4 regions of the Paenibacillus baimaensis genome follow, and region 3 is predicted to be linked to each of the others. Evidence: riboswitches for the same ligand, from Rfam matches in the RefSeq annotation. Region 3 holds a riboswitch; each other region holds the start of a gene.
The links. A riboswitch is a leader RNA that binds a small molecule or an ion and turns the genes downstream of it on or off. The one in region 3 is predicted to bind cobalamin.
Positions count from the first base shown of each region.

Region 1: another riboswitch for cobalamin. It lies ahead of cobJ (precorrin-3B C(17)-methyltransferase); the one in region 3 lies ahead of OB236_RS17020 (ABC transporter substrate-binding protein).
Region 2: another riboswitch for cobalamin. It lies ahead of OB236_RS01705 (ABC transporter substrate-binding protein); the one in region 3 lies ahead of OB236_RS17020 (ABC transporter substrate-binding protein).
Region 4: another riboswitch for cobalamin. It lies ahead of OB236_RS29515 (ABC transporter substrate-binding protein); the one in region 3 lies ahead of OB236_RS17020 (ABC transporter substrate-binding protein).

Region 1 covers NZ_JAOQIO010000077.1:262,790-265,949, reverse strand. The annotation lists gene cobJ (precorrin-3B C(17)-methyltransferase) at 1-1,665, opposite strand, end outside; cobalamin riboswitch at 1,840-2,054, opposite strand; gene OB236_RS19045 (O-antigen ligase family protein) at 2,305-3,160, shown strand, end outside.
Region 2 covers NZ_JAOQIO010000006.1:120,113-123,272, reverse strand. The annotation lists gene OB236_RS01710 (AraC family transcriptional regulator) at 1-716, shown strand, start outside; cobalamin riboswitch at 834-1,029, shown strand; gene OB236_RS01705 (ABC transporter substrate-binding protein) at 1,207-2,808, shown strand; gene nikB (nickel ABC transporter permease) at 2,810-3,160, shown strand, end outside.
Region 3 covers NZ_JAOQIO010000069.1:29,653-32,812, forward strand. The annotation lists gene nikB (nickel ABC transporter permease) at 1-200, opposite strand, end outside; gene OB236_RS17020 (ABC transporter substrate-binding protein) at 197-1,780, opposite strand; cobalamin riboswitch at 1,971-2,167, opposite strand; gene OB236_RS17025 (aldo/keto reductase) at 2,484-3,160, shown strand, end outside.
Region 4 covers NZ_JAOQIO010000103.1:27,003-30,162, forward strand. The annotation lists gene OB236_RS29500 (prenyltransferase) at 1-98, shown strand, start outside; gene OB236_RS29505 (DUF6081 family protein) at 126-854, shown strand; gene OB236_RS29510 (hypothetical protein) at 1,060-1,590, shown strand; cobalamin riboswitch at 1,594-1,749, shown strand; gene OB236_RS29515 (ABC transporter substrate-binding protein) at 1,905-2,948, shown strand; gene OB236_RS29520 (FecCD family ABC transporter permease) at 2,949-3,160, shown strand, end outside.

The DNA.
Region 1 (3,160 bases), on a different contig from region 3:
GTAGACGATTCCGATGTCCTCGTTGACGGCACCATAGCAGGCCATTCCGCAGCCATTGAAGCCGATTCGCATTTCTTTGGGAACGCCCAGCCCACCGAGCTTCGCCTGCAGTTCCTCTGCATAAGGAATAGACTCACCCTTCTCTCCATTGCAAAAATCGCAAGCCTTTACCTGTGCGACATCGCCAATCGGAGCCAGCAAAAAGCCTTCCATCCTAAGCTTATCCGTAATCTCTGCCGGATTGTCTGTAGGCACACGCAAGATCAGTTGATGATGTGGTGTATATTCCATCGATCCCTTGTCGCCGACAACGGCTGCCAAAGTCAGCATCTGCTTCGCCGTGAACTGCTTGTTGGCCACGCCTGGGCTGACGGCCAGCTCAAAGATCGACTGCTGCCTGAACAAACCTGCGGTGACCGCAGCAGGTGCTGCAGATCGTGCTGGTTCATCTGTTGATGCAGTCACCGCAGATGGAGCCGCCAACGTGTTGGTTACTCCCACTCCATTCCTTCGATCCACAAGCTGCAGAGCCTCCATGGCCAGCAGCAGTGGATCTGAACTGACGTGGCGTTCTGCTACTGCTACAGCACTCGGCTCAACAGCAGTGGACACACCTGCCAGCTTCGGTGTACCTGTTGTTCCCGGGCCTGGCGATGCGGAGCTCGTTAACAGGGTACCTGGCTGGCGGATTGCTGCTGACGTCGACCCAACGTTCGGGATGCGCTCATCCTCCTCGTCATCCCATTCCTCATCGTCTATATCCTCAATCAGGGAGTCTCCTTCTTCTTCGGATTCCCATTCCTCATCATCGTACTCATCATTTGCTTCCTCTGGCAGCTGCTCCAGCGCCCAAGGCTCTGCTTCCTGCCGCAGCCTCTGATGCGGCCGCAGTGGCTGCACGTCGGCACCAAGCGTGTACTTGCGTTGGTAGCCACGAGGCGTAATCATCAATCCGTCATAGACCATTGTCGACGAATTGCCGATAATGACCGTAGTCAACATGCCAATATCGTGATCCAGCATATCCCGCAGATTCGTCAGTACGATATGCTGACGATCCCGATACGCGCTTTTCACAATACCGACTGGTGTTTCCGGTGAACGATACTTCAGCAGAATCCGCTGTGTCTCCACAATTTGCCGAGTACGTCTGCCGCTTCGCGGATTGTACAAGGCGATTACGAAGTCCGCCTGTCCAGCCGCTTCAACACGCCGCTCAATCAGTTCCCAAGGCGTCAAATGGTCGCTAAGACTGATCGTGCAGGAATCATGCATAATCGGAGCGCCCAGCAGTGATGCCGATGAGTTAATCGCCGAAATACCGGGAATAATCTCAACCTCCACGCCGCCCTCCGGGTGCCAACCCTTTTCCATCAGTACTTCGTACACCAGACCCGCCATTCCGTATACACCAGCGTCACCGCTCGAAATGACCGCAACCTTTTTCCCTGCTTCCGCCTGCCGCACCGCCTCTTGAGCACGGCTTACTTCCTCAGTCATACCCGTTCTTACAATTTGCTGATCGCTCAGCAAACCGCTGATTAAGTCTACGTAGGTGTTGTAACCGATGATTACATCGCTCTCCTGGAGCGCTTCACGAGCCCGTTTCGTTATATGTTCAAAGCTGCCGGGTCCAAAACCGACAATCAGCAATTTCCCTGCCACAAGCTGCACATCCTTTCCCTATCCACATCGATAAAATGACAACAAAAAAAGCACTTCCAATGTGTTAGAAATGCTGTTGCATCACATACATACAGGGTATCGACAATAGGCTCTCTGCCCTTTACCTCTGTAAGTAAGCCAGTCTCTAACACTTGCCTAAATCCACGTAGGTTAACAGTGTTGTTTAAACAGGCAGGTTTCCTGACTCAGAACATCGTGCCCGATTCCTTCCCAAAGCACTAATACTGCTTCAGTGGATCCATCTTTCAGGCATTTGCCAATCTCGATTAGCGTTCTCTACAGTGGCGGGTCCGTGCCGGATTTTAACCGGCTTCCCTTTTAAGCGAATGAGATTTCTCAGCACTCGCACCTATTCTATCACGTATACAATTGTCTAGTTTCATCATATCACCCGTAAGGAAGCTTTGTCTAATGATATCATTAATGGATAGTGGCTGAATTTCAACAAATAAATAAAAGCTGGCTATTGACTTGATACAAAACGTATCGTATTATTCATTTATAGATACTTGTTACAAAACGTGTCAAAGATGTGAGTATGAAAATTTTTGAATACTTATTAAGTAGGATATTAAGCAAATTCCACTTTTATACTAATTATGATAGGGCGTGGCAATATTGGTATTACAGCGAACAGGACTGCTGTACGTGATGTTATCGTTGCTTTGTATTGGGATTCTGGCAGCCGGTATTATGACGGATTCCTTGCTCATTATATTGATTGCGATAGCATTAACTTACGGGTTGTTCCTCTCTCTTCGATATCCTTTTATTCCTCTTGTGGCTTACTCGGTGGCAATTCCTTTCGAGGATATTCTTAGGGTGGGGGGGATTTTTAATACTTTGACCAAGGGGTTCGGCCTTCTTTTTGCAGCTGTATATCTGATTACCCATTTCCGCCAAATCAAGTTTAATCTCATACCGGCCGTTTGGTGGGTATGGTTGGTATGGAACATAGCCAGCATCCTCTGGACGCCTGATGCTTTCTTCGCCGCAGTATGGTTCAGCGTTGCAACTTATGTGCAATTGTTCTTTATGTTGGTGTTGATGGTCAATTTACTACATCAAAACCCGAAACGGATCCCCATTCTATTAGCCTTTTACAGTATTGCCACAACAATTACTTCATTATATAGCATCGTGAATTTCATGCAAGGCGCTGATCTGACAGAGGGTACACGTACCGGCGCCTTCGAGGAACAAAGCGTTGCCCATTTTGCCGCCATGATTATTCCCGGCCTGCTGTACCTTATCCACTGTGTATTGCACAGCAAATCAATTTTACTCAGGGTTGGGTTAATTCCGATTGCCCTGATTCAAATCACAGCCGTCATTCTCTCTGGTACGCGCAGCGCCTGGATGGGATTAGCTGCCGCTCTACTGTTTATGCTGCTCGCTAATTTTAACTGGAAAAAGGCAGTCGCCGTCATTCTGGTCAGCGGAATTGTGTTGTTTGGGGTTACTTCCATCCCTG
Region 2 (3,160 bases), on a different contig from region 3:
AGGACCTTCCTTCCCCAACTTCGTTGTCTCAGCCTATGCATGAATTTGAGGAACAGCTTGTTAAAGCACTAAAGCAGGGGAGTAAAGAAGGGGCCATCCGTGCCATTCATGACGAGATGATTGAAATTCGCAGGTATGATCTTGCGGTTTCTTTTGTGCAAAGCATCTGTTTTCGCTTATTCGATGGGGTAGTCAAGCAGCTGGAGGAGATCAACCTGCCGCTTAATCACGAAGGGGAGAGGGAAAAGGTTGCACTGCGTGCCTTTGAATTTGAGACGTTGGATGAGTTTGAGCGAGCCTTTGTGAGGTTTTGCGGTCGGCTGGCCGATGACATTTCTATGAAAAAGGAAAGCAAAAACTTTGAGCTGCGCGACAAGCTGTCTACGTACATTCATGATAATTACATGGACGGTACGCTCAGTCTGAGTAAAATCGCAGAGCAGTTCTCGCTATCGCCCTCCTATTTGTCCCGTTATTTCAAGAATCAGATGGGGATTGGCATCAGTGAATATGTAGACGAGCTTCGAATGGAAAAGGCGAAGGAACTATTGCAAACGAACAACTGGACGGTAAAAGAGGTGACAGAGCAGGTTGGTTACGCTGATCAGACTTATTTTATCCGTAAGTTTAAGAAAAGGGAGGGGATTACGCCTCAGCAATACAAGCTTTTGTCAACAACCGGGGAGCCAGCCGGCAGCAACTCCGATCCCACATGATTATGGTAAGAGTCAGGTCGGCTTCGTATATAGCTGGCCTATTTGCTGTTTCTTAAATACTTGTACACCTTCCATTGATTAATAGAGAATAGTAGTGTATATTCTTAATAGTAACAATTACATATTATGTGAATAGGTGCTCTGTATCGCAATCTCGCTCAGAGCTTAATAGGGAAGTTCGGTGAAAAACCGATGCGGTCCCGCCACTGTAACAGAGGAGTCAAAGCGTAAATGCCACTGATCGCAAGATCGGGAAGGTGCTTGTCGACTATGAATCTGGAGCCAGGAGACCTGCCTATTCGACAGACACTGCTTAACCTACGGAAGATAGGAAGGTGTTAAAGACAGCCATCGTTAGCAATAGCCTATACGATCACGGGCATCGTTTACCTTTGTACGGCAGAGGTGAACGATGTCTTTTTTGTATCTGTATCTGTATCTGTATGTAATGAAAATAGGTAACTACTAAATGAGAGAAGGTTTAAGAAACATGATAAGCAAGTTGTACCAGCAAACACGACAATATGCAAAGATAGGACTGTTAAGCGCCGGCATGGCAATCGCTTTATGGGGCTGCAGCAGTCCGAGCCCGCAAACGGCGGAGCAGCCACCGGCAGCACCCAGCCAAGTACAGCCAACTGAGGTCGTATTGGCGGCTCCACGCGACCTGGCTCCGGGTCCACAGGATGCTTATTACACGAGCACAATTCTCTATGTATGGGAACCGCTGATTACAGCAGGCGAAGACGGTAAGCCTGCGCCTAAGCTCGCTGCTTCCTGGAAAATGTCGGAGGACGGCAAAGAGTGGACGTTCCAGCTTCGCCCTAATGTAACTTTTCATGATGGAGAAAAGCTGAATGCCGATGCAGTTATCGCCAATTTTAACCGTTATAAGCTTGCCAGTCCCAAAAGCTCACCCTTTTATACACTGGACATTAAAAGCTCGTACCCCGGTTTAAAAGAGGTAACCAAGGTTGACGACATGTCGTTTAAGCTGAGCTTCGAGACGCCGCAGCCAACCCTGTTGTATTCGATGGTTAACTTCTCCAGTCCGATCTACAGTCCCAAAAATTTTAACGAAAAAGGTGATTTTAACGGATTGCCGCAAGGGACAGGACCTTTCAAGCTGATCAAGCACGAGAAGGATCAATATGCGCTGCTGGAAGCTTATGATGGATATTATGGCGATAAAGCCAAAACGAAGACGATTCGCGTCCGTGTTATTCCCGACCCGGATACAAGATTGTCGGCTCTAAAATCAGGTGAAATTATGGGTGTTATGGATTTGGGTGCAATTCCTCCTGCCTTGGCCAAGGAGCTGTTGAAGGACAAGCAGTTTGAGGTTTCAGTAGCGAAATCGACGATTTCCCACTACCTGCACCCGAACGGCAAAAAGCCGCCTTTTGACAATCCAAAGCTGCGGCAAGCGATTTCGCTGGCGATTGATCGCCAACAATTGGTGAAGGAGCTTTATTTGGGCTACCCTACCGCTACGGTTAATTTCCTGAATGTAACGTCTCCTTTCTATAAGGATTTTAAAGTGGACTATAATTTGGCGGAAGCCAATAAATTAGCTGCTGAAGCGCTTGGCGGCAAACGTGAAAAGGTCGATTTGATCGTACCGACCTATGGGCTGGACCGTTATCCTTATAAAGCGCAGGCCGAGCTGCTGCAGGCGGTATTCAAGGAGCTTTCCCTTGATGTGGACATCCGTATTCTGGATGGCGCTGCATTCAAGGAAGCACAGAGTAAGGGCGAATATAATCTGGCTTTGGCCACACAAGGACTTCCCAACGGAGATCCGTTCACACTGTTCACCAATTATTTGGGCAGTACAGGTTCAAGCAACAAGAGCTATAGTCTGGGCTACAAAAATGACCGTGTGGATCAATTGCTTAAAGAGGCTAAGGATGCGCTTGGCATGGATGAGAGAGCCAAGATTTATAATGAGCTGCAAGCTTTGGCGGTACAGGACTTGCCAACAATTCCGCTGTTCAATGATGCCAGCCTGATTGCTTACAACAAGAAGATTAAAGGCTATCAAGCGACGATTTATGGCACTACTCTGCCGCAATTGGAATGGGCTAAGTAGCATGCTATATGTGTTCCGCCGAATAACGGCCGCTATTCCTGTGCTGATCGGTATATCGCTGATTGCTTTTATGCTGAATCTGGTCTCTCCCGGCGATCCTGCTGTAGAGGCGCTGAGCTTAAGCGGAATTAAAGAGCCTACCGAGCAGGAGGTTGCAGTGAAGCGGGAGGAGCTTGGGTTGAACGACCCGATCCCCGTTCAATATGGACGATGGCTTAACAGAGCTGTACAAGGCGATCTGGGCACCTCCTACATGACGAAGGATTCGGTAAGCGGTGAGATTATTCGCCGTCTGCCTGTCACACTTTCTGTAGCTCTGCTTGCTGTTGTGTTGGCGGTCGGTACAGGGATT
Region 3 (3,160 bases):
AGCCCCAGCTGCTTGCGCAGGATAGCGGCATCGACATCCAGATCAGTCACGGTTGCCCCGGGATCAAACATCGTCAGCAAAATCATCTGCGCAGGGTCACCTGGAATAAAACGTAATAACGAAAATATGAGCAGAGTGACACCGAGAAGTACAGGAATGGTGACCGCTATACGAATGAGCAGATATTTGAAAATACTCATTTGCTGATGTACATTTCCGGTACAATCTTCGTTCTCAGGTTCTCATCTATGCCTTTCACCTTGTTGTTGTAGGCCGAGCCCCAGCTTGCCGAGTTATACATATATACGATTGCGGTTTCATCCAGTACGATCTTCTGAACTTGATTCGCCAGCTCATTTTGCTTGTTGGTATCAAATTCAGCTGACAGCTGATCGATCAGCTTGTCCACCTCAGGATTGCTGTATCCACCATAATTGCTGACAATGCCACTCCGGTAGTACGATTTCAATTGGCCTCCGATATCTCCGGTTACACTGCCGCAGGAGCAGTAGGTAGCCATCTCGAAATTGCCGTCAAGCATTAACTGATTCGAAGCTGTTGTTTCAACAGGTGCAATTTCAATATTAACGCCGACAGCCTTTAACTGGCTTTGCAAAGCTACAGCAGTTGGCTGAAAGAACGAGTAAGTCAGCAGCTTGAACTGCAGCTTTTGACCATCCTTGGTACGAACACCGTCTGCTCCGGCTTTCCAGCCTGCTTCTTCAAGCAGCTGCGCTGCCTTGGCACGGTCGGATTCCGGCCCTTTGTCCAGTGCATACGGAAGTCCCTTCGGGAAGTGGCCTGTCACGGGCTCCGCAAATCCACGGCTCACACCGTCAATGAGCTCTTTGCGATCCAAGGCCAGGCTTATAGCCAAGCGAACCTTGGGGTCTTGAAAAGCGGGAACCTTTTTAATGTTCAGCCATAAATTGCGCGTTGAGCCCGGAGGGTACAGCACATTGAATTTTTTATCCTTTTCATAGGCAATCCGTTGTTCAACCTCCACATTCATATCGGCGTCAGTATCTCCGCTTTTCATAGCGAGCAGGCGACCTTGACCATCGGAACCCAGCCTTGCCTCGACACGCTGAAGCTTCGGCTTCGTGCCCCAATATGTGGGAACGGCTTCGGCAATCAGCAGCTCGCCGGGAATAAATTGCGTGGGTTTCATAAATCCGGTTAAATCGGCTTCTTTATTAAACTTATCGCCAAGACGATCCGCCTCAGCCGCATTATGGATTGCAAATCCGGTAAGCTTGAAAATAAAAGCCGGGTCAGGCTTAGGTGTTTTGAACTGAATGTGCAATGCATCCTTGACGATGAACTCCACGCCGCCGATCTGTGAGGAAGCCCGCTTGTTCAGCTTCTGATGGCGTTCGAGCGCTGCTTTGACTGCTGCCGCATCCATCACTGCTCCGCTCCAAAACTTCACATTAGGCTGCAGCTCCATTTCCCAAAGGGTAGGCTCTACGTTTTTCCATGACTTGGCCAGCCATGGACGTAAGGTCGCATCATCATTGAGCATGACCAATGGCTCGGCAATCCCGTCCGACGTAATTCGTTGTGCATCTACATTAGTTGGATCCAACGAGCGGGGCATATTCAAGGTAACATATTTCAGCACCTGCTGATCGGCCATCGCGGAGCTTGTACCTGCTGCGGCATTGTTAGCACCTGTACCTGAACTAGCCGAGTTTGTAGCCGTGCTGCAAGCGGATAATGCGATGAGTAAAGTCAAAACGAATGTGAACCAACTAGTTTTCTTTAAATAAATCAACATCTTGTTTGTCTCCTCCTGTGTTCCTTCTCATAATTGTATTTCCTGTGCCACCTTGTTAAAGCCGGAACATCGTATACAATGCAAAAAAGACATCGTTACCCTATAACAAGAAAAAGGTAAAGATGCCCATAGTTTTATTGTATGAAACTTTTGGCCGTCCTTAACACCTCCCTATCCTTCGTAGGTAAAAGCAGTGTTGTCAGAACTGGCAGGTCTCCTGGCTTCGGGATCATGATCATCAACGGCCTTCCCAATCTTAACCTTGCTAAGATCAGTGGCATTATCGTTGAGGACTTCTCCGTTACAGTGGCGGGACCGCGTCGGCATTGCACCGAACTTCCCTTTTAAGCTTCAGCTTGCTGAAGCACCTGTTCCCACAAATATTCAATTATCAACCTTGATCATAAACAATATTAATATCTTATGCAATACAAATATCGAGTAAGTGAAATAAAAATTGCAGCTGTCATTATCGTTATGGTTTTGGAATTATCGGTTTGTACAACCATTAATAGTGCATACAAGCAGCTCCATTTAAATCGGATAGCGAAGTCTAAAAATTCGGACAAACGATGACAAACTTGTATTGACAACTTGCCGGGTAAGAGTATAAAATTTAAATAATATGGTCAGACCATAATACTGTTGTTGAAATCCAAACTATATCCAAGGGTGGAAGAAGATACAAGACAGGAGGAAAACGATGATCGGCACGGCTGTACCGTATATCGAACGCAATGGACTGAAATTATCACGATATATGCTGGGTACTGCACAATTGGGACTGGGCAGCTATGGAATTAACAATCGCCTCGGTACTGTGGATGGGAGCGCCTTACTTGAATATTGCGAGCATACAGGTATTAATTGTTATGACACAGCTCATGAGTATGGAGATGCAGAACTGAAGCTGGGTCGCTTTTTCATAGGTAAACAACCGCCGTTTATAGCATCAAAGCTGAAGGTTGATCTTCATCACACCTCCGAGCTGGAGCTGGAGCGTCAGATGGTGCAGACGACCGAACGAATTATTTGCCGTCTGAAGGTCGATTCTTTGTCTGCATTAATGATTCATGATCCTGTTATGCTGCAAGTATACGGAGACAAGGTGAACCGTATACTACACAAGCTGCAGAAGGAGGGTTTCATTCAAAGAGCCGGCATATCGTTTGGAGCCGATCCTGTCGAGCAGTATGCCTACAGCGCCGGATTGGTGCAGGATGATATATTTGACATGGTGCAGCTTCCTCTTAACTTGTTTGACAGACGAATGGTTCATTGCGGCGCGCTCGATGATTTTACCAGCAGGGGGAAATGGATAGTCGTTCGAAGTGTGTTTTTGCAGGGTCTGTTTTTTCTGGAGAAGGATGCGCTGCCAGA
Region 4 (3,160 bases), on a different contig from region 3:
TCGCTTACCTGCCCTTGATGGGAGCTTCACTACGTGTTACAGTCCGCTGTGGGTCGATCATGATTCTGACGCTGCTGGCACATGGGATTTTTCAGTAAATTCAACCAGAGAAAGAGGCGGCTTGGATGAGCAGAGAGCACATATTAGGAGATTTTCATAACATTTTGTCTGGCAAGGATGTCTGGAAAATTGGCGGATTTCCGCTGCAGGACGGTTCCTTCTGGAATTATCGGGAGCCAAACGCTGTAGTTATCGTTCGTAATGGAATTTTATATGTACGAGCACCGCTCAGCCGCAAGCATGATCATGTGCAGTTCCTGGACAATGCGAAGCATATGTATTATTCAGTGGATGCTGTTCAGGTGCCGGAAGCAGGCGAGGTCAGCTTTGAGCTGCAAATCCGTTCGAGAACAACGGGGACAGCGGCCCACGATTTGTATGATGGTTTTGTTTCACTGAATTTGCTGGATTTTACTACAGGCGCAGCGCTTGATTTTTTTGTGGGAAATGATACTTATGCTAGCGTCTATGGAATTCTTCCTTTTCCTGGCGTCGAGGTTCCTGAGTCGGACAAAACCAGATTCTTTTGTATTTTCAAGGAAGAGACGGATTTTCAGCCGCGAGAGTTCAATACGTATCGAATTACGTATCATCGTGGAAATGACGAGGTTATTTTTGCGGTTAATGGTGTCGAAGTTCGGCGAGAACGGCAGGTGCCAATCAAGTTGAATCAATTCACGGTTGCGCTTGGAATTATGACGGAAAAGGATTTGACCCCTGAGGGCAGCGTATCGGTCCATGGCCAGACGGTTATTGCCGAGTGGACGCCAATTAAAGTGACGTATCAGGATTAAAGGCTGCTGCTTTCCTGAAGTTGCCGAAGTATTGTAATGATGTGTTTGTGTATGAGGTTGGATTCGAGATAACCCTTTGAGCCTGAACGGCTTGGAGGGTGTTTGTCATACGCATTAGTTTTTGTGGAATGATGGCTTTTGTGATAAGATGTGAGGTGAGATTTCAGTACGGACGGCTGGTTGGTTGGTCTGGGAGGAGAGACAGATGAAGGCGAAATTTGCATGTTTAGGGTTGATTTTATTGCTGATTTTGACAGGCTGTGGGGGGCCGAAGGCGGATGTGCCGATATTTATGATGTCGAGCAGTGGCATCCCAAGTGAAGTGGGCGATAAGCTGGAGGCTAGTCTGGTAGAAAAGCTTGGACAAGCACCAACGGTTAAAATACAAACAACGCCTATTTTTTCCATGGAAAAGCTGATCGTTGAAATTGCCGCTGGCGATAACGGAATCATTGTCGTACCTAAGGAGCAGTTCAAGGCGCTCGGTCAGCAGGGCGGTTATGTCAGTCTGGATGCGGTAGCCAAAGCCGAGGATTTCCCTGATGGTGTGATGGAGATCCCCGTGGATGGAAAATCCGGAGGCGTCGAGAAGCATCTCTATGGTATACCTCTGGAACAAACGAAGTGGTTGACAGATTTAAAGCTCAATGGTAAAGATCTGATTGCGTTTGTACCGGCTAATGCGAAGAAGCAGGATTTGGTCATGCAGGTTTTAAAAGTAATTGCCCAAAAATAACAACTTAATAAAGTTTGAACAGGTGCCTGTAAGCTGTCGCTTATCGGGTTAAAAGGGAAGCTGGTGCAAATCCGGCGCGGTCCCGCCACTGTAAAGGAGAAATCGTCAATCGGTTACAAACTCTCAAGTCAGGAAACCTGCCTGTTCACTGCAAAGACTGTCCCTTTCGAGGAAAAAGGAGCGTCGCGTTTGAATGATCGCAGGCTCTTCGAGCTTGGTGTAATCGTTTATTTAGCGCATGCCCCTCTTGTTTCTTTGTGAAAAGAAGCGAGAGGTTTTTCTTTTGTTGGGGGAAGCGAGGAAGGAGCTTTAAGATGAAGCTAGGGAATATAAGCAAGATGCAGCGCTACGGTTCGAAGCTGGTTGTGCTGATTGGTATGATTGTGCTGCTGATCATAGCAGGCTGCGGGAACTTAAGCGTATCACCAGGCAAGGGAGAGCTTGTTGAACCACCGAAGACGGGTACTGGCCAGGGTTTGCCTAATGGGGAGACAGCAGCAGCCCCAGCTGCTAAAGCGACAGTCTATCCGCTCAAAGTGAAGGACGCGACAGGGAAGGAATTTATTTTTGACAAAGCGCCTGCCAGACTGGTATCGATTTCTCCAAGTGAGACGGAGACGCTGTTCGCGCTCGGCTTGGGTGAGCAGGTTTATGGAGTATCGGATTTTTGCGATTATCCGGCAGAGGCTTTGAAGAAGCCGAAGATGGGCAGCATCGTCAAGCCTAATGAGGAAGCGCTGCTGGCATCGAATGCGGATCTGATTGTTACAGGCGTGTCGATGAAAATACCAGCCGTGGAGCAGCTGCGTTCGCTGAAATTGAATGTGTTCAAGGTAGATCCGAAAACTGTCGACGATGTGTTGAATAATACGCTGGTGTTCGGTCAAATTTTCAATAAGCAGGAACAGGCGGAGAAGCTGGTTGCCGAGATGAAGGCAGATCGCCAAAAGGTGACGGATGCCGTCAAGAACCTGCAACCGGAGCAGAAAAAACGCGTATTGCTTGAATTCTCACCAGGCTGGACAGTTGGTAAAGGCGAATTCATGGACGAGCTGATTACGTTATCCGGGGGTATCAATATTTATGGAGAAATGGCCGGCTATTCGCAGCTGAATGAAGAAAAGGTGATCGCCGCCAATCCGCAGATTATTTTGTACCCGAGCAATTTGATCGACGACAAATCCAAAAAAACTTTAGATCAAATTATTAAAGAACGCAGCGGCTGGGAAAAAATCGATGCCGTGAAAAACAATCGGATCGTGGGTGTCGACAAAGACTGGATCAGTCGTCCGGGGCCACGGATCACACAAGGTCTTGTTGATATTGCCAAGGGCATATACCCGGAATTGGTGAAATAAATGAAGCAAAAGCTGTTGATTTGGGGAGGGGCAGGCATGCTGCTCCTTCTTCTTGCCATTACGCTATCCTTATCGATTGGGACGGTCCAGCTCCCTCTACTGCAGGTTTGGGGGATCGTGGCTCACCAGCTTCCATGGATAGGCGACCATATATCGGTGAATTGGGAAGCTTCCTCTGAGCAGATCGTTTGGCGGGTACGGTTTCCGAGGGT